Regions from separate parts of the Bacillus sp. SH7-1 genome, predicted to be linked through region 3. Evidence: riboswitches for the same ligand, from Rfam matches in the RefSeq annotation. Region 3 holds a riboswitch; each other region holds the start of a gene.
What was found. A riboswitch is a leader RNA that binds a small molecule or an ion and turns the genes downstream of it on or off. The one in region 3 is predicted to bind S-adenosylmethionine.

Region 1 (10,101 bases), on a different contig from region 3:
TTAAGTTATTTACTACCCTACGGTTTTCCCCTTGATATACATCAATAGTTATAAATTGTTGTTTATCCTTTACTGTATATAGTCGCTCCACCTTACTTACAGGAATTGGTGTATTTCTCTCTATAATAGGAAAGAAGTACCCAGACTCTGACTTACCATCTCCAAATTCTTGAACCACACTTGTTCCTAAAGAATATGGACAGACATCGGTTAAAATCACTTCTTCTAAAGCCTTATTTCGTTCTTTTAAGGCAACTTGAATTGCAGCACCTAAAGCAACTGTTTCATCTGGATTTATATTTGCATAAGGCATACGCCCAAACATTTTAGAAATAACAGATTTCACAAGAGGCATTCGAGTAGCTCCACCAATTAATATTACAGCGTCTAAATCATTCGGATTTAACGAAGCATCGCGAAGAGCACGTTCAATTGGATAACGAAGACGTAACAGTAGCGGCGTTACAATTTTTTCGAATTCTCCCCTATTTATACTCGTTTCATATGTTTGATTATGAATCACAACATTCATAGTCGCAGCTGATTCATTACATAAAGTAAGCTTACAACGTTCTGCTTGTGTATAAATTAATGATAGTGTTTTTGAATCAAGTGAATCTGGATCCAGTTGATGCGATTCGAGGAAGAAGGTCATTAAACTTCTTGTGAAATCTTCACCACCAAGATAATTATCACCAGCAATAGATTTTACATCCATTATCCCTTCAAACAATTCCAAAATGGAAACATCAAAAGTTCCTCCACCTAAATCAAATACAAGAAATTTTGTTTCTGATTCTTCTTGGTATAAACCATAAGCAATTGCCGCAGCCGTTGGTTCGCTAATAAGACGTTCTACTGTTAATCCTGCTATTTCCGCTGCACGTTTCGTTGACTTTCTCTGCGTATCATTGAAATAGGCAGGGACACTAATTACAGCACCGGTAACCTCTTCATTTAAATATGCTTCTGCGTCTTGTTTCAAAGATTTAATAACAAAAGATGATAACTCTTCAGATGAAAAAGTATATGTACCCAGCTCATATTTTTTCTCTGTTCCTATAAAACGTTTAAAAGTTGCTGCCGTCAGTTGTGGATGAGTAATTAGTCGCTCTTTCGCAATACGCCCAACTAAAACTTCCCCCGTTTCATCAACGCTAACTACCGATGGTGTGAGAAATTCACCTAAAACATTTGGAATAAGTGTTGCACCATCTTCCGACCATGTTGCTACTAAACTATTAGTTGTCCCTAAATCAATTCCAATTATCGCCATACTAATCCCCTCTCTTTTTACTATATTTTACTATACCATTATAAATAGGAAAAGTATGTAAGAAACTAATAATATCAAACCTTCAGAATATAGAAACTCTATTTCAATCTAGTTAAATGAAATACTGTGTTAAGCAATAAAAAAGCAGTTTTTATATTGGTTTGAAATTAAATTCTATTCCAAATCAATCTTTTCTAAATCCCTTAGAATCACTTCTATCTAACTACAAAAATCCCACAGGAGTAACCCCATTGGGATAATTTATTACATTTTATATTTTGCGTTCCACTCTGATCTCATAAAAAAATGAGAGTAAACACTATTCGCGATCCCCTCATCACCAAAATATCATAAGCTAAACCGCCCTCCTGAAATCATTCTATTCTAACCTTATCAATTCGGCAGAATATCCTCTATCTATTTCAGAAGTAGGTTTAAAACGATACAATAATTAAGTTAATACGTAAATGATGTTACTCTATAACCATTAAATTCATAAATTAAAGGACATAAAACTAATGATTATGGAGCACTTTATCCTATAAACAAAACCCTCCAGAAACATCTAAAATTTGCCCCGTTACCCAGCGGCTATCAGCAGAAGCAAGGAATGCTACTGCGTCCGCAATATCTTCAACTTGCCCGATTCGACCGAACACAGATGAATTCGTAGCAAAATTTCGTATTTCTGGATTATCTAGCAATTTCGCATTTATATCTGTCTTCGTATATCCAGGCATAATTGTATTCACAGTTATACCTCTTTCTCCAAGATGTTTAGCAAGAGGCAGTGTCATCGTATTTAATGCACCTTTACTTAAGCCGTATGCAATTGAGCCTGTAAAACCAAGTCTTACTTCAGCTGATGAAATGTTAATAATGCGCCCCTCTGATCGTAGTAACGGTAATGTTTGCTGAATTAAGAAGAACGGTGCTTTAATATTTACAGACATAATTTCATCAAAAATTTCTTCTGTCGTATTTTCAATCGTTCCTTGTATACCTATCCCTGCATTGTTTACTAAAATATCAATCTCTGATGTACCAACTCTTTTTTGTAATTCATTCTTCAATTGTTCTACTAGCTTTTGGACACCATCAATTGAATTGAGCTCAGCTTCAATTAAGAACGCTTTTCCTCCATTAGATTCAATCTCTCTAATCGTTTCATCTGCAGCTGTTTTATTTCGGCCATAGTGAATCGCTACTAATGCACCATCGTTTGCCAATCTCATCGCAACCGCACGACCAATGCCGCGACTCGCCCCTGTTACTAACGCTACTTTCCCATCAAGATTCTTCATTTTTTCCATCCTTCCTAAATTTCCGTTTGATAAAAACCTATACTTATATTTTCATGTAAACACTAATCATTTTAAATATATATTTATTGGTAATTCAGTTCGTTCACTTATGATATTATAGTTATAATTCGTGATTTACTTTAGAAAACAAAATAAGGAGGCTACACAGTGCAAAACGCAGTAAAACTGGATGACATTGACCATAAAATAATGAACTTATTGTATGAAAATGCCAGAATTTCAGTTTCAGAAATAGGACGGATTATATCCATGACGCAGCCTGCTGTAAAAGAGCGTATGAATAAACTTGAAGATCAAGGAGTTATAGCAGCTTACCGAACAAAATTTGAGCCTTCCAAAATTAATAAAAATATTCAAGCATTCATCATGTTTAAAACGAGTCAATGCTCTGATTTTATCCAATATTGTAATGCCGCACCTGAAGTAACTGATTTATATCGAATTAGTGGAGAATTTAATTATATGATGAAGGTCATGAGCGATTCGATGGATTCCCTCGCTACATTTTTAGACTCTTTAATGCAATTTGGCTTATCGTCTCCTTTAATTGTTTTAAAGAGTGAGTTTGAGGAGAAATTGTCATTTTGATAAAGGGATACGTATTATCCTCACTAACAGTAAAAGTTTCTCTTTCTTGAGAAAAACCAACAAAATCAATGACTAGTAAACAAAAAAGAACATTGATATTTCAATGTTCTTTTTTGTATCTCTTCTTATTAATTAGATTACTCTTCGAAAAGAGCACCTTAATCCCCTTACCCCTGATTCCTCTGCGCCTCCCTAAACTCCTCCTTCACCTTCTCTAACAATCCTTCTTCTGTTATTAATCGATACGCCGTATTTGCTAATGCTTTTGCCGATGTAATTAATGCTTTATCTCCTAATTCTGAACGCGCTGCTTCTCTGAATTCATTCGTATGTGCAATTAAGTCATCTGGGCCGATTTTTATGTACGGATGAATGGTCGGTACGACTTGGCTGACGTTTCCTGCGTCCGTTGAACCAATGCCAACTCTTTCTTTACGGTTTACATCTTCACCTAGTAGTTCTAATTCTTCGGCTACGATATCGTTATATGTTTTTGTTACGAGTAGTTCATCAATTTCATTTTGGAATTGATGGATTTTTACTTTTGCGCCTGTTGCTAACGCTGCCCCTTGTGCGATGTTTTTCACTTTCTCTGTTACTTCCGCACATCTTTTTCGCGTTGCTGCGCGGATGAAGAACCTTGCTGCAGCGTAGTCAGGAATAATATTAGGTGCTTTTCCGCCCTCTGTAATGACACCATGAATTTTCACGTCTGACGGAAGTTGTTGGCGAAGTGCGTTAATACTGTTGTACAGCTGAATAACCGCATCTAATGCGTTAATTCCCTCTTCTGGTGAAGCTGCAGCATGAGCTGTTTTTCCATAAAAATGAAAATCAAGTGGGTCGACTGCTAGTGAAGGACTCGTTGTCGCTGTTTTTCCGCTCGGATGAATCATAAGCGCCGCATCAACATCTTTAAATAAACCTGCTTTTACATAACTCGATTTTGCGCTACCGTTTGGCCCGCCTTCTTCTGCCGGTGTTCCGAAAACGACAACCTCTCCACCTATTTCTTCAAGCGTTTCTGATAATGCAATTGCTGCTGCAACGCTAATTGTGCCAATTAAATTGTGACCACACGCATGGCCAAGTCCTGGTAAAGCATCATACTCAGCTAAAAATGCGATAACTGGTCCTTGTTTCCCTGAACTTTTTCGTGCGATAAAACCTGTTTCATGACCAGCTATATTGTGCTGCAACTGGAATCCTGCACTACCTAGCAATAAACTTAACGTTCTAGATGCGTAAAATTCTTGGTTACCAATCTCCGGATTCGCATGAATATCATGACTTGTTTCTATGTACTTTTCCTTATTTCTTTCGATACTCTCTTCAATTGTTTTTCTTTGTGACGTTACTCCAGTCGCTCCCATTTTTCTTCCTCCTTTTATTTTCACGTAAAAAAGCCTCTTTCTAAAAGATAGAAAGAGGCTTCTGTATATACAGTCAAAATGAGCTTCTTTCTTATCTTTCAAGTTACCTTGCTGGAATTGGCACAGTATTCATAAAGAATCCGCTGCCGAGGTATCATAGGGCCAGTCCCTCCACCTCTCGTGATAAGAATTTTCATAAAATTATATTAAATTACATTCATTCTAAGTTCATTCCGATTAAAAGTCAAGGAATTCCTATCCGAATTTACCGGATATCTAAAAATCCTTTTAATACACCAATTGTCTCAGGTGCTTGCAATCTTGCACATATATACGGGAATTCCGTACTACCTTCAAACATCATTTGAGATGTAAGCGGTGCCCCTGCCCAGAAGATTTCATCATCGATTACGATAAATGGGAAGGCTTTATTTTGTCTTTGTAACCTTACATTTTTCAGTGGAACTGGTCCATCACTATACACTGTTATTTGCGCATTTGTACGCATTAACGCTTGCCATACTCGTTTATCTACTTGCTTTGTACTTGGAAGTGAAATTATGATTTTTCGTTTTGCAGCCAAAATATCTTTTAATAGCCCTTTCGTTTCCTCAAGATTCATTTCCATAAACCAGCGTAATCGTTTCGATATTTTTCGTTCCCACAATTGCCTTGATGTCGTACGATCATACACATCTCCATGACGTTCTATATGAGCTGTTAATTGTGATAACGCTTGTTTTCTTGAAAGATTTTTACGCATATAATGACAATCCGATAATTGAATGAACTTCCCTCTCGCTCTTGTCACTGCTACATTGACGAGGCGATGGTTTTTATGGTCAAAGAACAATACGCCAGGTCTTTCTTGCGGATAACTATCCACTGTATCAAAAATCATCATATCTCTTTCAGACCCTTGGAACTTGTGAACTGTCGCTGCTAAAACAGGTATGTTTTGATATTTCGTTCTCTGTAACATTTCTCTAATACATGTTGATAAAAAGCGAGACTGCGCCCTGTAAGGCGTCACAACACCAATTGATTGAACACCATCTAACAGTCCGATTAACATCATTTGCATCGCTACTAAACCAGACATAATATTAAAACGAGATCCTGAAGCAGCATCTTTTAACGAAAATGCTCCCATTAGACTCGTATCAAATAAAACGCTCGCCTCATTTGCGAACGGTTGTAGTTTCGCAAGTTCTTTACGTTCTGAAACAGACGGATGATCGTATACTCTATTTTTATAAATAAATGAGTTTGTAAACTTAGATATATCCGCATGCATACGTCTTTGTTCCTGCAACATAAACAGGTTCGGATGTGCTTCTGATTTATTAACAGACTCAACAATCCCAGCATGGTAAAACATATCTTCGCCGAGCCATTTGCGAACGAGTTCGTGGTTCGCCATAGCAATTGGAGGTAACTGTAAAAAGTCTCCACAAACGACGATGCGTTTTCCAAGTGAAGCAGCTAATGCAATTTGCGGAACATATGCCATACTCACTTCATCTACAACAACTAAATCAAATGTACGCTCATAAATAAGTGAATCAATGGCACATTTCGATAAAGTTGCGCCAATTACTTTCGCATTTTCAATGTATTCTTTTTCTACTTCTTTAATTTTCGCCTTTTGCTTTCGAAGATCACTTTCAATCTCTTGTATACGCTTCTTATCAGCAGATGTTGCTTTATACGATAAAATCTTTTCACGAAGATCTTGTCGTATCTCTTCTAAATAGAGTCTTTCTTCTCCCCAAGATCCGTTCGTCGTTTCAACTAACTTCGACGCAAGTAGCGTTTCATGATTTCTTATATGTTCATGTTGACTATAACCGTAACGAACAATTTCGCCAGGCGTCCATTTCTTTTTCTTTTCAATTTGCTTCGTTACTTCACTCATTAATACGTCCACTGCTGCGTTACTATGAGCTAACACAAGTACCGATTTTCCTTTTTGATAATGAGCTGAAATAATACGTGATAAATTATAAGACTTCCCTGTTCCAGGCGGTCCCCATACGTACGTTGTCGGATTGTAAAACGAACGATACGCCAATTCATTTTTCGTATTTTTCATTTTTTCAAGATGCTTCGGACTACTCGTCCCATCAACAAGACGCTTTATACGATTACGTTTTAGCTTATCTTTATGCGCCTCTTTCAATCGCTCCTGCAGTTGCTCCAAAAGCTGCCACGGTTCACTATATAAAACAGCTTCTCTTATTTCACCTTGTATATAATCATTTAACTTCAATTCTATTTCTAATCCATGTACAGATAATACTTCTCCTGTCGCTTCCTCACCATCGAACTCAATTCGAATGGGTGAACCTTCAGGTAAGCTTACTTCCGAAATAAGCTGAAATACGTATACTGTACTTTCATAATCTGTATATAAAAAACGACCGTTCATGATAGAAATTTTACTACCACCTATCGTTTTCCAATGTTTAATTTCATACGCTAATGCATAATGCCACTCTTTCATCGTTTCTGATAATGAAGGAGTTTGAGTAGTTGTATTCATCGTATAATCTCCTTCCTTCTCCCCAAACATACTTTCTCACTATACCATATAACACGCTAAAATTTGTAAGGTTTTTATCTTGCTTATTTTCTTAATTTTCAATAATATATTGTATATAATTTTCAGAAAGAAGGAATCTACATGCCAGTTAGAAGAATAGAGCACGTTGGACTTATGGTTGCAAACTTAGAAACATCTATTACTTTTTATGAAAAAGTAGTTGGCTTACAGCTTATTAAGCGAATGGGACATCCAAACCCAGACTTAAAACTCGCTTTTTTAGGTGTGGAAGAATCGAAGGAAACGATACTGGAACTCATTGAAGGTTACAACTCCTCTCTTCCGGCAGAAGGAAAAGTACATCACATTTGCTTTAAAGTGGATTCATTAGAGGATGAAATTGAAAAAATACAAAAACACGGCGTAACATTTTTACTAGGGGAAGAAATTGAAACATTACCAGATGGAACACGTTACATATTCTTCGCTGGCCCTGATGGAGAGTGGATTGAGTTTTTTGAGACGGAGAGATAAAGTGAAACTTTAATCATTGGGGGGCTTCATTCCCCAATGATTATCAGCACTCACCAATCGGACATTTGCGGGCAGTTGATCCCCACCTAACTTCTTTTCTTTCGCTGAATTTTGAAGTGGGATTTTACTGCCCGTTAATGCGGGATAATAACTTTATGATCCACATAAGGAGTAGAAACTGATGAGTACAGTTTTTATTATTGTTTTTTGGGTACTTATACTATTTCCACTTCTTTATATAATCCCGATAAGGAAGTGGAATATAAGTCCCATTGATCTCATGGGGGGTATTTAGCAATTTAAAAATGCTGTTTACTTATAGCAGTATCTTTTATGAATGCAAAAATAGCCAAAATAAGCAAGCAGTTTTGCATAAAAACTTGCATATTTTAGGCTATTTAATTGTATTCCTTATTTTGTTAAAGTTATCCGTTAGTTCAATTCCAAAGGTCTCAGCCGACAATTAACTCAAGTACCGATTTCGGATGACCCTCATGTGATGAAGTTCATGTCCTGCGATGCCGTACGCGAGGGCGCGCGCCGTAATGCTTAGATTGTTGGCTGTGCCCTTGCGGGTCCAAGCCTCCGCCGGTAGCCCGCGCAGCAATGTGATCGTTGATTGCCGTACGGCCCGGTAGTCTTCGGCCAATTGCGCGGTTGTCCAACTTCCGAAAGGAGGCATGAACAATTCCTGATCGAAACCGGTCAGAGGCGTCTGGTCCCCTCTTGCGAACCGGAGTAGGCGGTAGGTCATGACACGTTCCGCGTCTGCGATGTGGCCCACGACTTCTTTCAGCGTCCATTTTCCTTCCGCATACCGATATGCGGCCTGGCTTTCGGTCAACGATGCCAGGAGCTCGATCATTTGCTTTTCCTGGGCGAGCAGAATATCGATGATGTTACCGTCCGGTACCAAACGGATATATTCGCCGGAGCTCCCGGTGTATTCTTCTTCTGAAGGGCTTTGATTCATGCGTAGTCACCTCTTTATGTAAATATAGAAAATTATAGCACTCGTCTATGTCTAATAAATTCGCGGAATGATAAAACTTTCCTTCTAATAATTAAGGATAAGCAACTATTTAGTTGGTCGGTCGCCACACTATCCTGATTCGTTAGCACAATAAGCAACGCTAATCAATAATGCATAAAAATTAGTTATTATAAAGCATTTCGAAGTTATTAATATATATTGGATTATATAAATTTATACCCCTCACCATCAATTTAAAAATAAAAAAAGGAAGGGGATTCCCCCCTCCTTTTACGCTTGCTCCGACTGTCGAAATTATTTAATATACCCACGATTCAGTTCCGTTAATTTTTCATTGATGTTAAAAATTCTTACTCTAATATCTTTAACACCAGCTGCTTCAAGTCTGTTCTTGTGCATTTCAGCGTATTTTTCAGCATCTTGTTTTTCTTCAAATACATAGATGCCTCCAGCTTCTTTTGTTTCTTGATTCTCAGTCCATATTTTCCAATGGAATCCTTCTTCTTCGTTAATACTTTTTGCTAGATCCCAAAATGCTTTTTCCATTTCTTCACCAAAAGGACCTTCAAACGGAAAATCAACTTGTAATAAATATGCCATTTTCACTCACTCCTATTTTTAATATAAAATTCTTGCCATTCTTTTACTAATTATAATGATTTTGATTCGAATGATAGGAATATCTTAAGTTAGTGCCGCTATTATTCCCTTACTAGTTTAAGACTTCCCCTATTCTTTATTGAATAAAAAAGAGATCTATTTAGACTTGAAATTCTTGCCTATATATTGAGCAATTTTTCTAAACTCTGTCGATATTGAACGACCAAATGGAATCGTTTGTCTCTGTTAATATAGTAGTTGTTCATTTTTCTCCACATGAAAGTAAGCAGGTTTTTCATGAGTACCGCGAGGCTTCCATAAGAAGCAACATGGCCATGATAATACATCGTAAGCTTTTAAATCAATCCGGTTTTCATCTGATAAAATCAGGAACGATAAGTTATTTTCCGATGACACATTTCTTAAGAATTGTCCGGTTGATTATTTTTCATCTAAATATATTCATACTACTAATTAATGAGTAACGCTACTAGTAATGCCGACACACTCAAAATGCACGTTAAGGTACGCGTGTGATTCAGCAACGTCCAACGGGATTCAAATTCGACTCTGAGTTCCTCCCATCCAGAATCTCTTACAGGTAGTTCAGCTGAAATAATCGCTCTATTCATCGGAAGGTTTCCTGTGAAAGTGATCAGTAGAGTGGCAACATAACTAATCAATGCGATTAATCCTAAAATGACTTTGTCAAATTGCTGTTGGTAAACGGCTAATACTACAAAACCGATCTGCGCTATAAGAGCACCGTTTGAAATGAAGAGAAACATCGGATTAGCCACTGATGAGGTAAAGTGTCTAACCGAAAGAACGAAGGTACGATCATCCGAATTACGCAGACCAGGCAT
Region 2 (10,101 bases), on a different contig from region 3:
AACTGCAAAAACAGGTAACTTTACTTTTGATAGAAATTGGCGGAGTGCGTCTTCTGATTGTAAAGTGAAAGATAGGACAGCTCCGGCTGATGTAGCTTGAGATTGTTGAATATCAAATCCGAGATGTGTTTGTAAGCCAGGATAATAGACGTTTTGAACTTTAGCATGCTCTTGTAAATAATGTGCAATTTTATTGGCATTTGTAGCTGAATGCTCAAGACGTACATGCAATGTTTTTAGACCGCGAAGCACGAGAGAACAATCTTGAGGTCCTAAAATGGCGCCGAATGCATTTTGTAAAAATCCAATTTTTTGAGCAAGTTCGGAATCTTTTACGACCGCTAATCCGGCAGTAACATCACTATGACCAGCAATGAACTTTGTAGCACTATGAAGAACGATATCTGCTCCAAGTTCAAGTGGTTTTTGGAATAGTGGTGTCAAAAATGTATTATCAACAAAGGTAAGAGCGCCAATAGATTTTGCAAGCTTAGAAACAGCGCGAATATCCGTTACCTTTAAAAGTGGGTTAGAAGGTGTTTCTACATAAAAGAGTTTTGTATTTTGTTTAATGTTTTGCTGTATTTCTTCTAAATTGGTCATATCAACAAACGTATGTGAAACACCGTAACGGGAGAGAACCTCAGTTATCATTCGGTAAGTGCCTCCGTATACGTCTTCTGAAATGAGTACGTGATCACCTTGTGAAAGAAGGAGGAATGCAGTAGAAATTGCTGCAATGCCTGATGCAAATGCGAATCCCTTTGTTCCACCCTCTAATAAAGTAATGATATCTTCAAGAGCTTCACGAGTTGGATTTCCTGACCTGCTATAGTCATATTTCCCGAACGTATCTACATCAAACTGATGGAATGTTGATGTGTTATAGATGGGAACGTTAACAGCTCCTGTTTGTGAGTCATGTTTATATTGGTTGTGTAGTAAAAGTGTATCTATAGAATAACTCATATTCTTACACCTTCTTTTACAAGTTTAATGGCTTGCTGTAAGTCTTGAATTAAATCGTTACTATTTTCGATGCCAACGGAAAATCGAAGAAGACGATTACATACACCGTTTGCTGTTCTGATTTCTTCAGGAATATCAGCGTGTGTTTGTGTTGCTGGATAAGTCATTAAACTTTCAACACCACCGAGACTTTCAGCAAATGTGATTAAGGATAAAGATTGTAAGAATGGATTAATCCATGTTTCATCTTTAAGACGAAATGAGATCATGCCGCCTCTTCCTGGATAAAATACATCTGTTACCCCGTCCTCATCATTTAAATAAGCAACAACTGCTTTTGCATTTTCTTCATGTTGTCTCATGCGAAGAGCTAACGTTTTCATACCACGAATTAATAGCCATGAGTCAAATGGGCTTAAGACCGCACCAGAGGCATTATGATAATGAGCGATTTCCTCACAAAGTTCCTTTCCTTTTGCAACGACTAGTCCGCTTAGGACATCGTTATGTCCTCCTAAATATTTCGTTGCACTATGAATTACAATGTCGGCACCTTCTGTTAATGGCTGCTGTATATAAGGCGTGTAGAATGTGTTATCTACAATAAGAAGTAGTCCGTGTCTTTTCGCTACAGTTGCGACAGCGGCAATATCAGTAACTTGCATTAATGGATTTGTCGGAGTTTCTATGAAAATAGCTTTCGTTTCAGTTGTGATAGCTTGCTCAATTTGTTTAATAGATTGTGTATTTACGTATCTACATCGAACGTTCCACTTTTTTTCGTGCTCAGAAAATAATCGATAAGTGCCCCCGTATAAATCTTCAGATACAATAAGTTCGTCTCCGGAGCGGAATAGGGAGAGGACGAGGAGAACAGCTGCCATCCCTGAACTACAGGCATAACCTTGTTCACCGTATTCTAAATCTGCAATTGCCTGTTCTAAAAGGCCGCGAGTTGGATTGCCAGTTCGTGAATAGTCAAAGCCAGTAGATTTGCCAATTCCTTCATGACGATAAGCGGTTGAGAAATAAACAGGTGGGTTAACCGTTCCTGTTGTAGTTTCGCTACGATTTCCGATTTGTGCTAGTTTTGTTTCGATAGTTGACATGTGAAAATTCCTCCTTTTTAAATTAACAATTAAGTGAATGTAAAATAAAAAAAGCCTTCTAAGAAGAAGGCTTTCGGTTTGAATAGAGTCTTCTTCTCATCTGTCAAATCTTTCACAATTTGCTGGAATTAGCACCTTATTAACAAATGTTAATGGTTGCTGAGGCGTCATAGGGCCAGTCCCTCTACCTCTCTAGATAAGAATGTTCGTATGAAATTTTATTATGTTTTTAACTTTACAACAAAAGATAATTGAATTGCAACTTTATTTTAAATAATTTTTATTTTTCCGCAACTGTCATTGACTTTTGCATTTATGCGTGCTAAATTTATTAAAAAATTAACAAACATTGTTAAAAGGGGAACGTATTTCCTTTTAGCTACATAAATAAAATAATAAAGACAACTCTTATTGAGAGCGGTGGAGGGAAAGGCCCTGTGAAACCCGGCAACCTTCAAACGAAATGTTTGAAACGGTGCTAATACCTGCAAAACGAATGTTTTGCATAATAAGAGGAGGAACAATTATGTCCCCCTCTTCAAAGTGAAGAGGGGGTTTTTATATTGATAGAAATGAGGGAGATTTGTGAAAGTACTAGATTTATTATCAAAAGGAATTGTAATAGGTGATGGTGCGGTTGGGACGTTATTACATTCACATGGTTTGCAAAGTAGTTTTGAAGAATTGAATATATCTGATCCAGATTTAATTATATCGATTCATAAGCAATATGTAGCTGCTGGGGCAGATGTGATTCAAACAAATACGTACGGAGCAAATGAAGCGAAATTACGTATGTATGGTTTAGAAAATCAAGTTACTGAAATTAATAGAGCGGCAGTAAAATTGGCGAAAGCATCTGTGACAGATAGAAATGCAATTTTAGGAACAATTGGCGGTATGAAACATATTGGAGCCGTTACAACTACTGATATGGAAAGAGAATTTATGCTACTTGAGCAGGCAAGTGCATTACTAGAAGAACAGGTTGATGGACTGCTATTAGAGACTTTTTATGATGAGTTTGAATTACTTCATGCTGTTCAGGTGTTACGAAAACAAACGAACATTCCAATTGTAGCCCAATTAGCGTTACATGAGGCAGGTACGACTCAAAATGGAAATGATGTAAATGAAATATTAAAACGGCTTTTAGATTACGGTGCAAATGTCGTTGGATTGAACTGCCAACTAGGGCCACTTCATATGACGGAAGCTTTTAAAATGATATCGATTCCGCAAAATGGTTACTTGTCAGCATATCCGAATGCAGGTCTCCCAAATTATGTGGAGGGACGTTACGTATATGAGGGGAGTCCAGCTTATTTCGAAGCGATGACACCGAAATTTATTGAGCAAGGCATTCGGTTATTGGGTGGTTGTTGTGGCACGACTCCAGAACATATTGAAAGTATGAAACGTGCCATTCTAAATGTTACGCCTGTAATAGAAAAAGATACGATTCAAAGACCAAAAGTAGTTCATACACACGAGAAACGTTCGAAAGCTCATGTCACTTTAGCAGAGAAAGCAAAAAAACAAACGACAGTAGTAGTAGAATTAGATCCCCCGAAAACGTTAGATACGCAGCGTTTTTTTGAAGGAGCAAGAGCATTGAAAAGAGCTGGAGCAGACGCTATTACTCTAGCAGATAATTCATTAGCATCGCCTCGCGTTTCGAATATGGCAATGGGAGCGTTATTAACGAAGCATGATATTCCAGTATTGACGCATTTAACGTGTAGAGACCATAACGTCATCGGGCTACAATCTCATTTACTAGGCTTATCAGCATTAGGTATGGAGGAAGTGTTAGCTTTAACAGGTGATCCAGCACGCGTCGGTGATTTTCCAGGTGCGACTTCTGTATATGATTTGTCCTCTATCGAGCTCATTAAAATGATTAAAGAAATGAATGATGGGCGCTCTATTTTAGGGAAATCAATAGGTCCAGCAACAAGGTTTTCAGTGGGAGGGGCGTTTAATCCGCATGTAAGACATTTAAAAGCAGCGGTTAAGCGAATGGAACGGAAAATAGATGCTGGAGCGGAATACTTCTTAACTCAGCCGATTTATGATATCGCGTTAATTGAAGAAGTATATGAAGCAACAAAGCATTTGGAACAACCTATTTTTATTGGGATTATGCCATTAATAAGCAAACGGAATGCAGATTTTCTTCATTTTGAGGTGCCGGGTATTACACTTCCTGAAGAAATAAGAGAGAGAATGGATGGACATGAAACGAAAGAGGCAGCAATTGAGGAAGGGATTCGCATTTCACAAGAATTGATCGATGCGGCGATGAAATATTTTAACGGCATTTATCTTATTACACCATTTCTCAAATATGAAATTACAGAACACCTTGTTAAATATGTGAGAGAAAAGCAAGAAGTGAAAGAAGGTATTAATTGATGAAATGTATAGAAGAGAAATTACAAAATAACATTTTAATATTAGATGGTGCAATGGGAACAATGATCCAGCAAGAGGACTTAACAGCGGAAGATTTCGGAGGTGAAGAGTACGAAGGCTGTAATGAATATTTAGTAGAAACAAGACCAGATGTTATTTTAAAGATTCATAAAGCTTATATTGAAGCCGGAGCGGATATTATTGAAACAAATACATTTGGGGCGACAAATATTGTATTAAGTGATTATGCGTTGTCTCATTTAGACGAGGAGCTAAATGAGAAGGCAGCGAGTTTAGCAAAGCAAGCTGTTATAGAAAGTGGGAAGGAAGTATATGTTGCGGGAGCAATGGGACCGACAACGAAAGCGATTAGTGTTACTGGTGGTGTGACGTTTGAAGAACTAATTGAAGCTTATACACGGCAGGCAAGAGGATTGCTGAAGGGAGAAGTTGATGTATTACTCGTTGAGACGAGTCAAGATATGCGTAACGTGAAGGCTGCTTATATTGGAATTCAAGCAGCTTTTGACGAACTAAATAAAATTGTACCTATCATGATTTCAGGAACAATTGAACCGATGGGAACGACTCTGGCTGGTCAAACAATTGAGGCTTTTTACTTATCGGTAGAACATATGAAGCCGTTATCTGTTGGATTAAACTGTGCGACTGGTCCGGAGTTTATGAGAGATCATATTCGTTCACTATCTGATTTGTCGGAGTGTTACATTTCTTGTTATCCAAATGCAGGTCTTCCTGATGAAGATGGACATTATCATGAATCTCCATCTTCTCTCGCTGAAAAAGTGAAGCGATTTGCTGAAGAAGGATGGGTTAATATTATCGGTGGTTGTTGTGGCACAACACCAGAACATATAAAAGCAATGAAATCTGCGTTAGATTCGCTTAAGCCGCGTGAACATCATGAACGAGAAGGGCATGGGGTTAGTGGATTAGAGGCACTGCAATATGATGATTCTATGAGACCGTTATTTGTAGGTGAAAGAACGAATGTTATTGGGTCACGTAAATTTAAAAGATTAGTAGCAGAAGGGAAATTTGAAGAAGCTGCTGAAGTCGCAAGAGCACAAGTGAAGAAAAATGCTCATATTATTGATATTTGTATGGCAGACCCGGACCGGGATGAAATAGAAGATATGGAAAACTTCTTGGCGGAAGTTACGAAAGTGTTAAAAGTACCGATTATGATTGACTCAACAGATGAAAATGTGATGGAGCGAGCTCTTACTTATATTCAAGGAAAAGCTGTTATTAACTCAATTAATTTAGAAGATGGAGAAGAACGATTTAAAAAAGTGACACCGCTTCTTCAGAAATATGGTGCAGCTATTGTTGTAGGAACAATTGATGAAGATGGTATGGCAGTAAGTGCGGAACGAAAACTTGAAATTGCGAAAAGAAGTTATGAGTTATTGACGACGAAATATGGTATACGCCCGTCAGATATTATTTTTGATGCACTTGTATTTCCGGTAGGTACAGGTGATGAAGAATATATTGGCTCAGCGGCAGCGACGATAGAAGGGATTCGCCTTATTAAAGAAGCGTTACCAGAATGTTTAACGATTTTAGGTGTAAGTAACATATCATTTGGTTTACCACCAGCTGGACGCGAAGTATTAAATTCTGTCTTTTTATATCATGCAACGAAAGCAGGATTAGATTACGCGATTGTGAATACGGAAAAATTAGAACGGTATGCGTCAATTCCTGAGGAAGAAAAGCGTCTTGCAGATGCATTACTTTTTGAAACGACGCAAGAGACGTTAGAAGAATTTACAAATTTTTATCGCGCAGCAAAAAAGAAAGATATCGTTATCCAAGAAACATTAACTCTTGATGAGCGACTAGCAAATTACATTGTAGAAGGTACGAAACAAGGGTTACACGAAGATTTAAGCCTCGCACTTACAGAAGGAAGAAAACCTTTGGATATTATTAATGGCCCACTTATGACAGGAATGGATGAGGTGGGACGATTATTTAATAATAATGAGCTTATCGTTGCTGAAGTATTGCAAAGTGCTGAAAGTATGAAAGCTGCTGTAAGTTATTTAGAGCCACATATGGAATCTAGCGATAGTGCAAAAAAAGGGAAAGTATTATTAGCAACTGTAAAAGGTGATGTGCATGATATTGGGAAAAATCTCGTTGAAATTATTTTAGCAAATAACGGATATGAGATTATTAATTTAGGAATCAATGTACGTTCGGATCGAATTGTTCAAGAAGTACAAGAAAAGAAGCCTGATATTATAGGCCTTTCTGGTTTGTTAGTAAAATCGGCTCAACAAATGGTAACGACTGCAGAAGATTTAAAAGCGGCAGATATTGATATTCCAATTGTTGTAGGAGGGGCAGCGTTAACGAGAAAGTTTACAGATAATCGCATTTCGCCATCCTATAAAGGGCTCGTATGTTATGCGAGTGATGCGATGACGGGGCTTGATATTATTAATAAGCTTCAAAAAGAAGAAGAGCGTGAGAAGATGAAGCAGGACAAAAAGGAACGTCATCTTCATATCGTAACAAAAGAAGAGAAGAAAGTAGAAATTCCAGCAGTAATTGAACCATTACCGAAATCAGAGGTTATGGTGCCTGATTCAACAAAACGAATTGTATTACGAGATGTTCCTGTTTCACATCTCGCACCATTTCTGAATAGACAAATGCTACTTGGACATCACCTTGGGTTAAAAGGAAGTGTGAAGAAGCTTTTGCGAGAGGGAGATAAAAGAGCACACGAATTAAATGATTTAATAGACGAATTATTGCAGGAAGGACAATCTTGGTTAAAACCAAAAGCGGTGTATCAATTTTTCCCAGCGCAAAGTGACGGACAAAATATTGTAATATATGATCCAGAAGATCATACGCGTGTCATAGAGCGTTTCACATTCCCGAGACAAGGAAAAGCACCATATCGTACTTTAGGTGATTATTTAAGACCAATTGGAGATGAAATGGACTATGTTGCTTTCCTATCTGTTACTGTTGGGGAAGGCGTTCGGGACATCGCTGAAGAGTGGAAGGCGAAAGGTGATTATTTACGCAGTCATGCCATTCAATCGTTAGCGCTTGAACTAGCAGAAGGACTTGCTGAAAAAACACATATGCTCATTCGCGATCGCTGGGGTATTCCAGATTCGCCAGAATTGACGATGGAAGAACGCTTCCGTACGAAATATAGAGGGATACGCGTGTCCTTCGGTTATCCAGCATGTCCAGAACTCGCAGATCAAGAAAAGCTATTTCGCTTAATTCATCCAGAGGAAATAGGTATTTCATTAACGGAAGGATTTATGATGGAGCCAGAAGCATCTGTAACGGCTATGGTATTTTCTCACCCCGAGGCCAGATATTTTAGTGTATTATAGTCTAGAAGGGGGAGACGTATGAAAAAAATAGTCTTTACAGGTGGCGGTTCGGCAGGACATGTAACACCTAATTTAGCCATCATTCCACATTTACAAGAACAGAATTGGGATATTTCTTATATTGGTTCTCATCAAGGAATTGAGAAAACGATTATAGAAAAGGAAGGCATTCCGTACTATAGTATTGCCAGCGGAAAGCTACGCCGTTATTTTGATTTGAAAAATATAAAAGATCCTTTTCTTGTAATGAAGGGTGCTATGGATGCGTATGTAAGGATTCGAAAACTAAAACCGGATGTGATTTTTTCAAAAGGTGGTTTCGTATCTGTACCAGTCGTAATAGGCGGATGGTTAAACAGGGTACCTGTTTTATTACATGAATCTGATATGACGCCAGGACTAGCAAACAAAATTGCGCTCCGTTTCGCTTCGAAAATATTTGTTACATTTGAAGAAGCTGCGAAACATTTACCGAAAGAAAAAGTAATTTATACAGGATCTCCTGTACGTGAAGAAGTAATAAGGGGAAATCGTGAAAAAGGTTTAGCGTTTTTAGGTTTTTCACGTAAAAAGCCAGTTATTACAATTATGGGAGGAAGTTTGGGCGCAAAGAAAATTAATGAAACGGTTCGAGAAGCGTTACCAGAACTTCTAAAAAAGTATCAAATTGTTCATCTTTGCGGAAAAGGTAATCTTGATGAAAGCTTACAAAATAAAGAAGGATATAGACAATTTGAATATGTACATGGAGAACTGCCAGACATATTAGCGATAACAGATTTTGTTATTTCACGTGCGGGCTCTAATGCCATTTTTGAGTTTTTAACATTGCAAAAGCCAATGGTTTTAATTCCGTTATCGAAATTTGCAAGTCGTGGAGATCAAATATTAAATGCAGAGTCTTTTGAAAGACAAGGATATGCTTCCGTATTGTATGAAGAAGATGTAACTGTGAATTCTCTTATAAAGCATGTTGAACAGTTATCTCATAATAATGAGATGTATAAAACCGCATTAAAAAAATATAATGGAAAAGAAGCGATTAAAACAATCATTCACCATATTTCAGAGGCATGATGAAAAAATCATGTCTCTTTTAGTAGGTTGAAAGATTCCAAGAAACGGTGTTTTTATGTTACAATAACAAATGGTTAGTAGGGAAATTCCAATTAATGAAGCGTGAAAATACGAATGGATTAGGAGTGACTGTGTTGGAGCTAAGTCTCTATGAAAATACTGCACTTATTATATGCTTTGTGTTGTACGTTGGTAGTGTTATTGTTTATATTTCAAGGAAATTTTCGCAAGAAAGAGAGCTTGAAAAATCAGAGATAACAGCTGAACTAGAAATGTTAGCTGATGAAAGTTATAAAAAGCAAAAAATAAAAGAAGATCATGAAGCATCCCATCATTTAAACGCAAATAAGTTTTAAAGATGGGGATTTTTTTTGGGGAAGTCGTTTTTATTATATATAGCAAGTAACGCTAAAACGGAGTTTCCCGTACATAAAGAAGGAGTGTATATAAATGAATTTTTATATCGCCTCGGGATTCGAAAAGAAACACCTTGTACGTTCTATAGCAAATGAACTGAAACATGCAGGTTGGCATCATACATATGATTGGACAAGAAACGAAAGAGCAGTAAATCAAGAACAATTAAGAGAAATTGGTCTGGCAGAAAAGAATGCTATCAAAGAAGCGGATGTCTTTTTACTTATATTAGATGGCGGAAACGGGAGTCATACAGAGTTTGGAATGGCGATTGCGCTAGAGAAAAAGATATATGTATATCATGAAGGAAACCCGCTCCAAACAACGTTCTATCATTTGCCAGAAATAAATATTTTTGAAGGAGATGCAGCTGAGTTTGCATCGTATGTTATGAATCATGTGAAATAATAGTAATTACCTAAAAGGTTATAAAAGCGATCTTTTGGGTACAGTGATGATAAGAAAAAGTATATAAAGGAGTTACATCATATGAAATTAGAAAATGGATGGGAAACGAGTTTTTTAGAAGTTGTACAAGGTAGTGAATTTAAGAAAGATGCACTTCTTAGTCAATTGCTTTGTGAGGATAGTGAAGAAGTTGAGGAGCTTGTTGATGATTATGGTTATGAAGAAATCATTGACCGTGAACATGATGATGAATTAGCTGATATTTTAGGAGAAGAACTTTTTAGTGAGATGGAACGACACGTATT
Region 3 (10,101 bases):
GCTAATTCATGCTCATGCTTTTCAATATTATGAAGACCGATTTCTTCTAGGAAATCAATTGCCGCACCAAGTCCGATTGCATTACCGATAATCGGTGTACCTGCTTCAAACTTCCACGGAAGCTCTTTCCAAGTAGATTCTTGTAAATCTACGAAATCAATCATTTCACCGCCAAATTCAATTGGCTCCATATTGTTTAGCAATTCTTTTTTACCATATAATACGCCGATACCTGTAGGTCCACACATCTTATGAGCAGATAGTGCGTAGAAATCACAATTTAAATCTTGTACATCTACTTTCATATGAGGTGTACTTTGTGCACCGTCAACGACCATAATTGCACCATTTTCGTGTGCGATTGCTCCGATTTCTTTTACAGGGTTAATCGTTCCAAGTACGTTTGATACTTGCATAATAGAAACGATTTTTGTATTCGGTGTAACTGTTTGACGAACATCTTCTAAAGAAATTGTACCGTCTGGTTGAAGCGGAAGGTATTTTAACGTTGCACCAGTTTTCTTCGCAACTTGCTGCCACGGAATGATGTTACTATGGTGCTCCATGTAAGAAATAACGATTTCATCGCCTTCTTTTACATTTTCAAGACCATAGCTAGCCGCTACTGTATTTAATGCAGTTGTCGTTCCGCGCGTGAAAATAATCTCTTCCATTGATTTCGCGTTAATAAACTTGCGAACTTTCTCGCGTGCACCTTCATACGCGTCGGTAGCTTTCGTACCGAGCGTATGAACACCGCGATGCACGTTAGAATTATATTCTTTATAGTAACGTTCTAACGTTTCAATGACTTGAATTGGTTTTTGAGAAGTTGCTGCACTATCGAAATAAACAAGTTGTTTGCCGTTCACTTTTTGATCAAGAATTGGAAACTGTTTGCGTATTTCATGAATATTCATTAGCGAACTTTCCTTTCAATTACCTCAACAAGCTGTGCCTTTACTCCTTCAATTGGAAGCTCATTAACTACAGGTGCTAAGAATCCATGGATGACTAAACGTTCTGCTTCGCGTTTTGGAATACCACGGCTCATCAAGTAGTATAGTTGGATTGGATCTACGCGGCCTACTGAAGCTGCGTGACCTGCCATTACATCATCTTCGTCGATTAAAAGAATTGGATTTGCATCACCGCGAGCTTTTTCATCTAACATAAGAACGCGAGAAGATTGTTGTGCATTTGATTTAGATGCACCGTGTTCAATCTTACCAATTCCGTTAAAGATAGATGTTGCGCTATCTTTTTGTACACCGTGTTTTAAAATCCAACCTTCAGAGTGTTTACCGAAGTGAACAACTTTAGTTGTAAAGTTTTGTGTTTGGTTACCACGGCCAATTGTTACTGTTTTCGTATCAGCATATGAACCGTCGCCCATTAAGTTTGTAACGTTCTCTGAAATTGTGTTTCCGTCATTCATAAGGCCTAGAGCCCAATCAATACGGCCGTCGCGTCCTACTGTGCCGCGGCGGTTAACGTAAGTTGTTACGTCTTTTGCTAATAGATCAACCGCACCGAATTTCACTTGTGCGCCTTGTTCCACGATTACTTCTGCTACGATATTTGCAATACCTTTAGCATTTTCATTTGCAACATAGTTTTCTACATAAGTTGCAGTACTGTTCGCATCAGCTACGAATAATACGTGGTTATATACGTTAGCTTCTTCGCCGTCTACTAAGAATACAGCTTGAAGTGGAGTTTCAAGAACAACGTTTTTCGGAACATATACGAATGCACCGCCGTTGATTAATGCAGCATGAAGTGCAGTTAGACGATGCTCGTCTACCTTCACGCCGTCTTTCATTAAGTACTTTTGTACTAGTTCAGCATGCTCAGTTGCAGCTGTTACGATATCTGTAAAAATAACACCTTTTTCTTTTGCTTCGTCTGCTAAAGAAACGAATGCAGTTGTACCAGTACGTTGCACTAATACGCTGTTATTTTCATCGATTAAGTTTTTCACTGCTTCTGGAAGCTCTGTTAAAGAACTTACAGGCTCTTGCTTAGCAGCGTCGCCTTTTCCGATAAAGTCCCATTTTTCAATTTTCGTTTTATCAGGCGTTGGCATTGGAAGTTCAGTTGCTTGTGCAAGAGCTTGTAAGCGGAACTCAGTCAACCAAGCTGCTTCGTTTACTTCGCTTGCGCGTTGACGGATTGTTTCTTGATCGAAAGGTAATGTACCGATTGTCATGTTTATGCTCCTCTCTTACGCTTCTTGCTCTGTTGTTTCGTCTTCAATACCTAATTCTTTTTTAATCCAGTCATAACCTTCAGCTTCTAGACGTTGTGCAAGCTCAGGGCCACCAGATTTAACGATACGACCGTTCATCATAACGTGAACGAAGTCTGGAGTGATGTAGTTTAATAAACGTTGGTAATGCGTAATCATTAGGCAACCGAACTCTTCGCCGCGCATTTCGTTAATACCTTTAGATACAACTTTTAATGCATCGATATCAAGACCTGAGTCGATTTCGTCTAAGATTGCGATTTTTGGCTCAATCATCATTAATTGAAGAATTTCGTTACGTTTTTTCTCTCCACCAGAGAAACCTTCGTTTAAGTAACGTTGTGCCATTTCTGGATCCATTTCTAGGAATTCCATGTTTTTATCTAATGTACGGATAAATTTCATAAGAGAAATTTCATCGCCTTCTTCACGACGTGCATTAATTGCAGAACGTAAGAAGTCAGCGTTTGTTACTCCGCTAATCTCACTTGGATATTGCATTGCTAAGAATAGACCTGCTTGTGCGCGCTCATCTACTTCCATTTCTAATACATCTTCACCGTCGATGATGATGCTACCTTCTGTTACTTCATACTTTGGGTGACCCATAATTGCAGAAGATAAAGTTGATTTACCTGTTCCGTTAGGTCCCATAATTGCGTGGATTTCTCCACCTTTTACTTCAAGGTTTACACCTTTTAAAATTTCTTTGCCGTCAATTGATACGTGTAAGTCTTTAACCGTTAATGTAGAACCAGCCATCTCAATACCTCCATTAATCCTATATATACATTTTAAAAATTCCTAAAACGTTCATATTCTCATTTTATTCTCATTCTAATTTTATATCAAATAAAATGATATCGCAAACGACGAAAAAAAGTAACAATTTTTTCACAAATGTATATAAGTATTTCCTTCACATCTTTCTATGATACACCTTTCTTCTTATTTATATAAAGAAAAAAGGACTGGTAATTTCCCAGTCCTTTCCTTATATTTATTCACTTACCGGAAGTACAGCACCTTTATATTCTTTATTAATAAAATCTTGAATTTCTTTTGAATGCAGTACTTCTACTAGCTCTTTAATTTCTTTTTTCTTCTCGTCACCTTTACGAACTGCAATAATATTTGCATACGGTGAGTCTGATCCTTCAATCGCAATTGCATCCTTTGTTGGATTTAATTTTGCATCAATTGCGTAGTTTGAATTAATAAATAAAGCATCTCCTTCATTATTTTCATATAGCTTCGGTGAAAGTCCAGGCTCAACATCTGTTTTAAACTTTAAGTTTTTCGGGTTTTCTACAACATCTTTTACTGTTGCTTTAACAACATCTACTCCGTCTTTTAATTTAATAACGCCGCCTTTTTGTAACAATGCTAACATACGGCCACGCTCCGCTACGTTATTACTCATAATAACTGTCCCGCCATCTGGCAAGTCTTTTAAGCTTTTATATTTCTTAGAATAAATGCCCATTGGCTCTAAATGGATTTTTCCTGCGTTTACAATTTTATATCCTTTTTCTTGAATTTCTTTATCTAAGTAAGGAATGTGCTGGAAGTAGTTCGCATCAATTTCCTTATCCGCTAGCGCTTTATTCGGCAACACATAATCTTGGAATTTTTTAATTTCTAATTTAATACCCTTTTTCTCTAATATCGGCTGAGCCTTTTCTAAAATAACAGCGTGCGGCACGTTAGAAGCTCCCACAACAAGCTTATTCTCCTCTTTCCCTCCGCAAGCAGCTAATGTAAATACAGACAGCGCTGTAACAACTGACAATAGAACCTTTTTCATATGATGTCCCCTACTCCCGTATAATTATGTAGTTATAAAAAGGGCCGGCATACACCAGCCCTTCCGCAGCAATTATTCTTTTACAGGAACAACTGCCCCTTTATATTCTTTATTAATAAAGTCTTCAATTTCTTTAGAGTGCAATACTTCTACAAGAGCTTTAATTTCTTTCTTATCTTTATCGCCTTTACGAACGGCTACTACGTTTGCGTACGGTGAATCATTACTTTCAATTGCAATTGCATCTTTTTCTGGGTTTAACTTCGCATCAATTGCATAGTTCGAGTTAATTAAAACAGCGTCGCCCTCTTTATTGTTATACACTTGTGGCAATAAACCAGGCTCGATATCCGTTTTGAATTTTAGATGCTTCGGATTATCCGCAATATCTTTTGTAGTCGCTTTAACTGGATCTAATCCGTCTTTAATTTTTAAAATGCCTTCTTTTTGTAAAATTGCTAAACCACGTCCATGGTCAGCAACTGAATTACTCATAATAATTGTCGCTCCGTCTGGAAGTTCTTTTAAGCTCTTATACTTTTGAGAGTACACACCAATTGGTTCTAAATGAATTTTCCCTGCTACTTCAAAGTCATATTTTTTATCTTTGATTTCTTTTTCTAAATACGGAATGTGCTGGAAGTAGTTTGCATCTAATTCCTTATCCGCTAACGATTTATTTGGTAATACGTAGTCTTGGAATTTTTTAATTTCTAACTCAATTCCTTTTTTCTCAAGTAACGGTTTTGCCTTTTCTAAAATTTCAGCGTGCGGTACGTTAGAAGCCCCAACAACAAGTTTCTTTTCATCTTTATCTTTCCCACCACAAGCAGCTAACCCAAAAATAGAAGTTGAAATAAGTGCTGTAAGTAATAATTTTTTCATTTGAAACATCCTCCCGTTTTTTATTATCGTTTATCTATTCGAGTCGTTACACGATCACCAATCCATTGAATGAAAAATACAACTAGTAATACACAAATTGTCGCAACGATTGTTACGTCGTTATTTCCTCGTTGGAATCCTTCTAAATAAGCAAGTGTTCCAAGGCCACCAGCACCAACAACTCCCGCCATTGCTGTATAGCCTACTAAAGCAATTGTCGTAACCGTAATACCAGATACTAATGCTGGTAACGATTCTGGAATTAACACCTTCAAAATAATTGTGCTTGTTTTTGCTCCCATCGCTTTTGAAGCTTCAATTACACCTTTATCAATTTCACGAAGGGCGATTTCAACCATTCTCGCGTAAAACGGTGCCGCTCCAATAATTAAAGCTGGAAGTGCAGCACTCGCTCCAAGAATTGTTCCAAGCAGAATCTTTGTGAATGGGATTAATAAAATGATTAAAATAATGAACGGTATCGAGCGGAAAATGTTTACGAACGCTCCAATCGCCGTGTTAACCGCTTTGTTTTCCCATAAATTATCTTTCGCTGTCATAAAGAGTAACAATCCTAAAATTAGTCCTAAAACAAATGTGGCAAGAGCTGCGATTGCCGTCATATATAACGTTTCACCAGTTGCTTCTAACATTTGATTCCAATCAACGTTTGTGAGTAACTTATCCATGTGCAATCACCTCCAGCTCTACTTGATCTTGATGTATTCCCTCTATTGCTTGCTGAATCGCTGTTTCCTCACCATTTAAATGAACAACTAAACTACCATAAGAACCATTATTCGTTTGTGCGATATTTCCTTGTAAAATGCTAACTTCTATATCACTGCGCTGCATTAATCTTTGAAGCACTGGTCTTTCTACAGCCTCACCGATAAACTGCAAACGAATTACTTTTCCATCTGGATACTTTTCAATTAAACTTTCAATCGTTTCATTTGTATCTTCAGAATCCGTTAACTGCTGTACAAATCGTTTCGTAATGTCTTTCTGTGGGTTACGGAATACATCAAGTACTGGACCAGTTTCTACAATCTTTCCTTTCTCCATTACCGCAACACGATTACAGATCTTTCGAATCACGTGCATCTCGTGTGTAATGAGTACAATTGTTAAACCGAGACGCTTATTAATATCTAATAATAAATCTAAAATTTGATCTGTCGTTTCTGGATCAAGAGCTGACGTTGCTTCATCACATAAAAGTACTTGTGGGTTATTAGCTAACGCTCTTGCAATCCCAACACGTTGCTTTTGTCCTCCGCTTAGCTGGGATGGATACGCGTCTCCTCTTCCTTCTAATCCAACAAGGTGAATTAACTCGTCAACACGTTTTCTTCTCGCCGCCTTATCGACACCTGCAATTTCAAGTGGGAACTCGATATTTTCACGTACAGTTCGTGACCACAGTAAGTTGAAGTGTTGAAAAATCATTCCGATTTCTTGTCTTGCCTTACGAAGTTCGCTTCCTGTAATTGCTGAAATGACACGATTTGCAATTGTAATTTGGCCAGAAGTTGGTTTCTCTAGCTGATTGAATAATCTAATTAAAGAACTTTTTCCAGCACCACTATATCCGATAACACCAAATATTTCACCTTTATCTATTTTTAAATTGGCATTATCTACAGCAGTGACATCACCGCTTTTTGCTTTATATATTTTCTTTACATTCTCTAATAAAATCATGGTGTATCACCCCTATTTTGTTTTGATCGACTCCGCAATTTTTTATTTTTGATGCGTGTAGTCCACCGTTATCACTACTTTTATTATTTGAATGTCCTCCACATTCAAACAACAAAAAAACCTTTCCGCTTTAGAGAAGCAGAAAGGTTTATATGCGTATATAACAACATTATCCCTCTCTCTCATCTCTCAAAGCATTCGCTTTGCAGGAATTGGCACCATTTCAACATAAGTTGACGGTTGCCGGGCTTCACAGGGCACAGTCCCTCCACCTCTCTTGATAAGAGAAATCAGATTACATTTTCGTCTGATTTGTAATTTATGAAATTGTCTATATTTTATGAATTGAATTGTATCAATATCCATACACCATGTCAACAGAAATTTTCGCAAAAAATGAAACTTCAGAATTTTAAGCACCTACTGACATTGGTTTACATATATGAAACATCGATTCAACTAATAGCATCGTTCGATACGTTCCCGAATATTGCACACGTCCATCATTCATTAGCATTTGCAATCGTACATTGCCGTTCACCAATTGTTTTATATCTTCCTCATCTACACAAACAATTTGCTCTGTTCCTCTTTCCTCATGTAGCAGCTCTATATAATCTCTTGAAATTTGTAACGAACAACTTTCATCTCCAAAGCGGAAATTAACAGTTTTTTCTCCTTGTCTTAAAAGCGGCTCTAAATGATATTGACCATTAGCGTAATTTACAAATGATTGCAGCAAAGAATATAATTTCACCCTAAATCACATCCTTCATATCACTTTCTATTACACATACCATTCCCTCTCACTAAAGAGCAATCCTGTTACTTTCGCTCGACAAATACTGTAATCACCCTGCATCTCGACATATTTCCCAAGAAATATGTCGAGGCGGCAAAAACTTTGCCGCCTACTTTAATTCCGTATATAAATATTCAACCGAATGAAATGCATATATCTTCTTCATGAGTGTCCCATTTTCAAAAACAAGTAAACACGGTACACTTTCGATTCCATACTCTTTCGCTAAATGCGGAGCATAATTTAAATCTAACATCCCAATTTTTAGATCCTCAATTGTCATCTCAACAACCGTTAACATCTTTTTTGCTAATTGGCATGTTCCACACATTGGAGTATATACATATAACACTGTTTTTTCTTCATTCTCTATTAAGGCTGTAGCTTCGGCTCCTGTCCAGTCAATCACTTCTATCATTCCTTACCGTAAATATTCTGTATAAACGTCAATGTCAGCTCCCCATAATACATTTGCTAAGTGTGAAGATGGCGCAGTTGCCACTTCTCGGTACGAGCGATCAATATAAATATGCTCTGCTTGCGGAAATTCTTTTCGAAATTGTTTCCTTAACTTTTCTCCAGCATCATCAGCATCCACTAGCACATACACTTCCTTATCAAAAAACTGATCAACGAGCTCATCCATTTTCGACAAACCAATTGTACCATTTGTACAAACAATTTCCACCGGTTCCCGAATAATAGATTCAATCTTTCTTCTATCTGATGTACCTTCTACAATAATGACTTTTTCTACATAAATCATATGTCATCACCCGATCACCATATACTATACAACCTTTAACTTAGTATATAGTATATTCGTTATTTTCATGTTGTTTCCTGTTTATTTTTGCAAAAGAAAAGCAGAAGCGACTGTTTAGCCCTGTTGGCTAAGGTTCTTTCGCACAGAAGACGCTTTTTGTCTTCTCGTGCGGAAGGTTCTTAGACATGAAGGGCTAAGAGGTGGAGCTGGATCATAATGAAAAGCACAAGCAGCTCGTTCAGAACAGGAGGGCATTGGAACTCCTGAGCTAGAGGCGCCTTTTGCCTCAAGTGAAGGAGTGAAATGACCGACTGTTCTAGCTGCTGGAGCTGGATCATAATGAAAAGCGCAAGCGGCTCGTTCAGAACAGGAGGGCATTGGAACTCCTGAGCTAGAGGCGCCTTTTGCCTCAAGTGAAGGAGTGAAATGACCGACTGTTCTAGCCGCTGGAGCTGGATCATAATGAAAAGCGCAAGCGGCTCGTTCAGATTACAAAGCCCCATGAAACCTTACCGAAAAACATTCATTCCCATAATAGCTTATTCATTCGCACTCGTTTTTAAATGCATTATGTAACACAAAATAAAAAAGGACAGCACAAAGGCTGTCCTTTAGTCGACTATAATTAGTCTTGGTTTGTCATTTCTGCATATTTTTCAGCAGTTAATAACTTTTCAACTTGGCTTGCATCAGAAAGTTCAACTTTAACCATCCATGCACCCTCGTATGGAGATTCGTTAACAAGTTCTGGTTGGTCACTTAATTCTTCGTTTACTGCTACAACTTTACCGCTTACAGGTGCGTATAACTCAGAAACTGTTTTAACAGATTCTACGCTGCCGAATGGCTCGTCAGCTTCGATTGTTGCACCTACTTCAGGAAGTTCAACGAATACGATATCGCCTAGCTCACCTTGTGCAAAGTGAGTAATACCGATAACAACTTCATTACCTTCAGTTTTTACCCATTCGTGTTCTTCAGAGTAACGTAAATTATTTGGAATGCTCATGACTGTACCTCCAGTGAATGTATTAATTATGTAAAAATACCTTATTGGTACTTTTTCCACACACTTTCAAACTGCTCTTCGTTAAAACCAAGTGTTACCTTCGTTCCATCTGTTACAATTGGACGTTTAATCAACATGCCATCAGATGCTAAAAGCTCGTACATTTCGTCTTCACTTGCATCTTTCAACTTATCTTTCAGACCAAGTTCACGGTAACGCATTCCACTTGTATTAAAGAATTTTTTTAATGGTAATTCACTTTTTTCATGTAAATTACGTAAATCTTCTTTTGATGGTGGATTTTCAACAATATGAATCATCTCATATGCTACATCGTTTGCCTCAAACCATTTCTTTGCTTTTTGACATGTGCCACACTTTGGATATGAATAAAATGTTACTGTCATAAATTCACCTACTTTTTTACTAACCTTTACCTTTATCATATAGAAAACGTTTTATTATTTCAAACCATTATTCGCTAAACTTTTACTTATTTCGTGATAATTTTTAATAATCCTGCGAATTTTTCTTATTTTTCCGCCATTTGTTAAGAAAAAATAAATATATAAATTTTTTAGATCCTTTCCCAATTCCTCGCCGAACATATATCTTAAACAAACGTTTGATTAACTCACTATTTTTCTTTGTTCACCCTTGAGCTGCAACAATTTCTCCCTAGCGAACATATACCTTAAACAAACGTTTGATTAACTCACTATTTTTCTTTGTTCACCCCCTGAGCTCCATCGATTTCTTCCTACCGAACATACATCTTAAACAAACGTTTATTTAACCAGTTCAGCCTAGTCACAAAATCTAGAAATAATTCACATGACAAAGGCGTACAGATAAAAGGAAATAACGATTTTGG

Region 1: it holds a riboswitch for S-adenosylmethionine, as region 3 does, so the genes downstream of both, DN390_RS08010 (M20 family metallopeptidase) here and DN390_RS27090 (methionine ABC transporter ATP-binding protein) in region 3, are expected to answer to the same signal.
Region 2: it holds a riboswitch for S-adenosylmethionine, as region 3 does, so the genes downstream of both, metI (cystathionine gamma-synthase/O-acetylhomoserine thiolyase) here and DN390_RS27090 (methionine ABC transporter ATP-binding protein) in region 3, are expected to answer to the same signal.

The regions. Positions count from the first base shown of each region.
Region 1 is NZ_QNUD01000007.1:327,738-337,838, reverse strand. It holds gene hscC (molecular chaperone HscC) at 1-1,276, opposite strand, end outside; gene DN390_RS08020 (SDR family oxidoreductase) at 1,816-2,580, opposite strand; gene DN390_RS08015 (Lrp/AsnC family transcriptional regulator) at 2,749-3,189, shown strand; gene DN390_RS08010 (M20 family metallopeptidase) at 3,357-4,562, opposite strand; SAM riboswitch class I at 4,651-4,752, opposite strand; gene DN390_RS08005 (AAA domain-containing protein) at 4,828-7,137, opposite strand; gene DN390_RS08000 (VOC family protein) at 7,249-7,641, shown strand; gene DN390_RS07990 (DinB family protein) at 8,105-8,614, opposite strand; gene DN390_RS07985 (monooxygenase) at 8,930-9,235, opposite strand; gene DN390_RS07980 (anthrone oxygenase family protein) at 9,706-10,101, opposite strand, start outside.
Region 2 is NZ_QNUD01000005.1:417,046-427,146, forward strand. It holds gene metC (cystathionine beta-lyase) at 1-969, opposite strand, end outside; gene metI (cystathionine gamma-synthase/O-acetylhomoserine thiolyase) at 966-2,078, opposite strand; SAM riboswitch class I at 2,172-2,281, opposite strand; SAM riboswitch class I at 2,484-2,593, shown strand; gene DN390_RS05515 (bifunctional homocysteine S-methyltransferase/methylenetetrahydrofolate reductase) at 2,664-4,496, shown strand; gene metH (methionine synthase) at 4,496-7,894, shown strand; gene murG (undecaprenyldiphospho-muramoylpentapeptide beta-N-acetylglucosaminyltransferase) at 7,913-8,971, shown strand; gene DN390_RS05530 (DUF3966 domain-containing protein) at 9,067-9,327, shown strand; gene DN390_RS05535 (nucleoside 2-deoxyribosyltransferase) at 9,422-9,796, shown strand; gene DN390_RS05540 (hypothetical protein) at 9,878-10,101, shown strand, end outside.
Region 3 is NZ_QNUD01000045.1:1,701-11,801, reverse strand. It holds gene sufS (cysteine desulfurase SufS) at 1-920, opposite strand, end outside; gene sufD (Fe-S cluster assembly protein SufD) at 920-2,212, opposite strand; gene sufC (Fe-S cluster assembly ATPase SufC) at 2,228-3,013, opposite strand; gene metQ (methionine ABC transporter substrate-binding lipoprotein MetQ) at 3,252-4,058, opposite strand; gene metQ (methionine ABC transporter substrate-binding lipoprotein MetQ) at 4,131-4,943, opposite strand; gene DN390_RS27095 (methionine ABC transporter permease) at 4,967-5,632, opposite strand; gene DN390_RS27090 (methionine ABC transporter ATP-binding protein) at 5,625-6,650, opposite strand; SAM riboswitch class I at 6,830-6,937, opposite strand; gene DN390_RS27085 (hypothetical protein) at 7,063-7,407, opposite strand; gene DN390_RS27080 (thioredoxin family protein) at 7,562-7,870, opposite strand; gene DN390_RS27075 (toprim domain-containing protein) at 7,874-8,218, opposite strand; gene DN390_RS30895 (hypothetical protein) at 8,333-8,596, opposite strand; gene gcvH (glycine cleavage system protein GcvH) at 8,844-9,227, opposite strand; gene DN390_RS27065 (arsenate reductase family protein) at 9,269-9,634, opposite strand.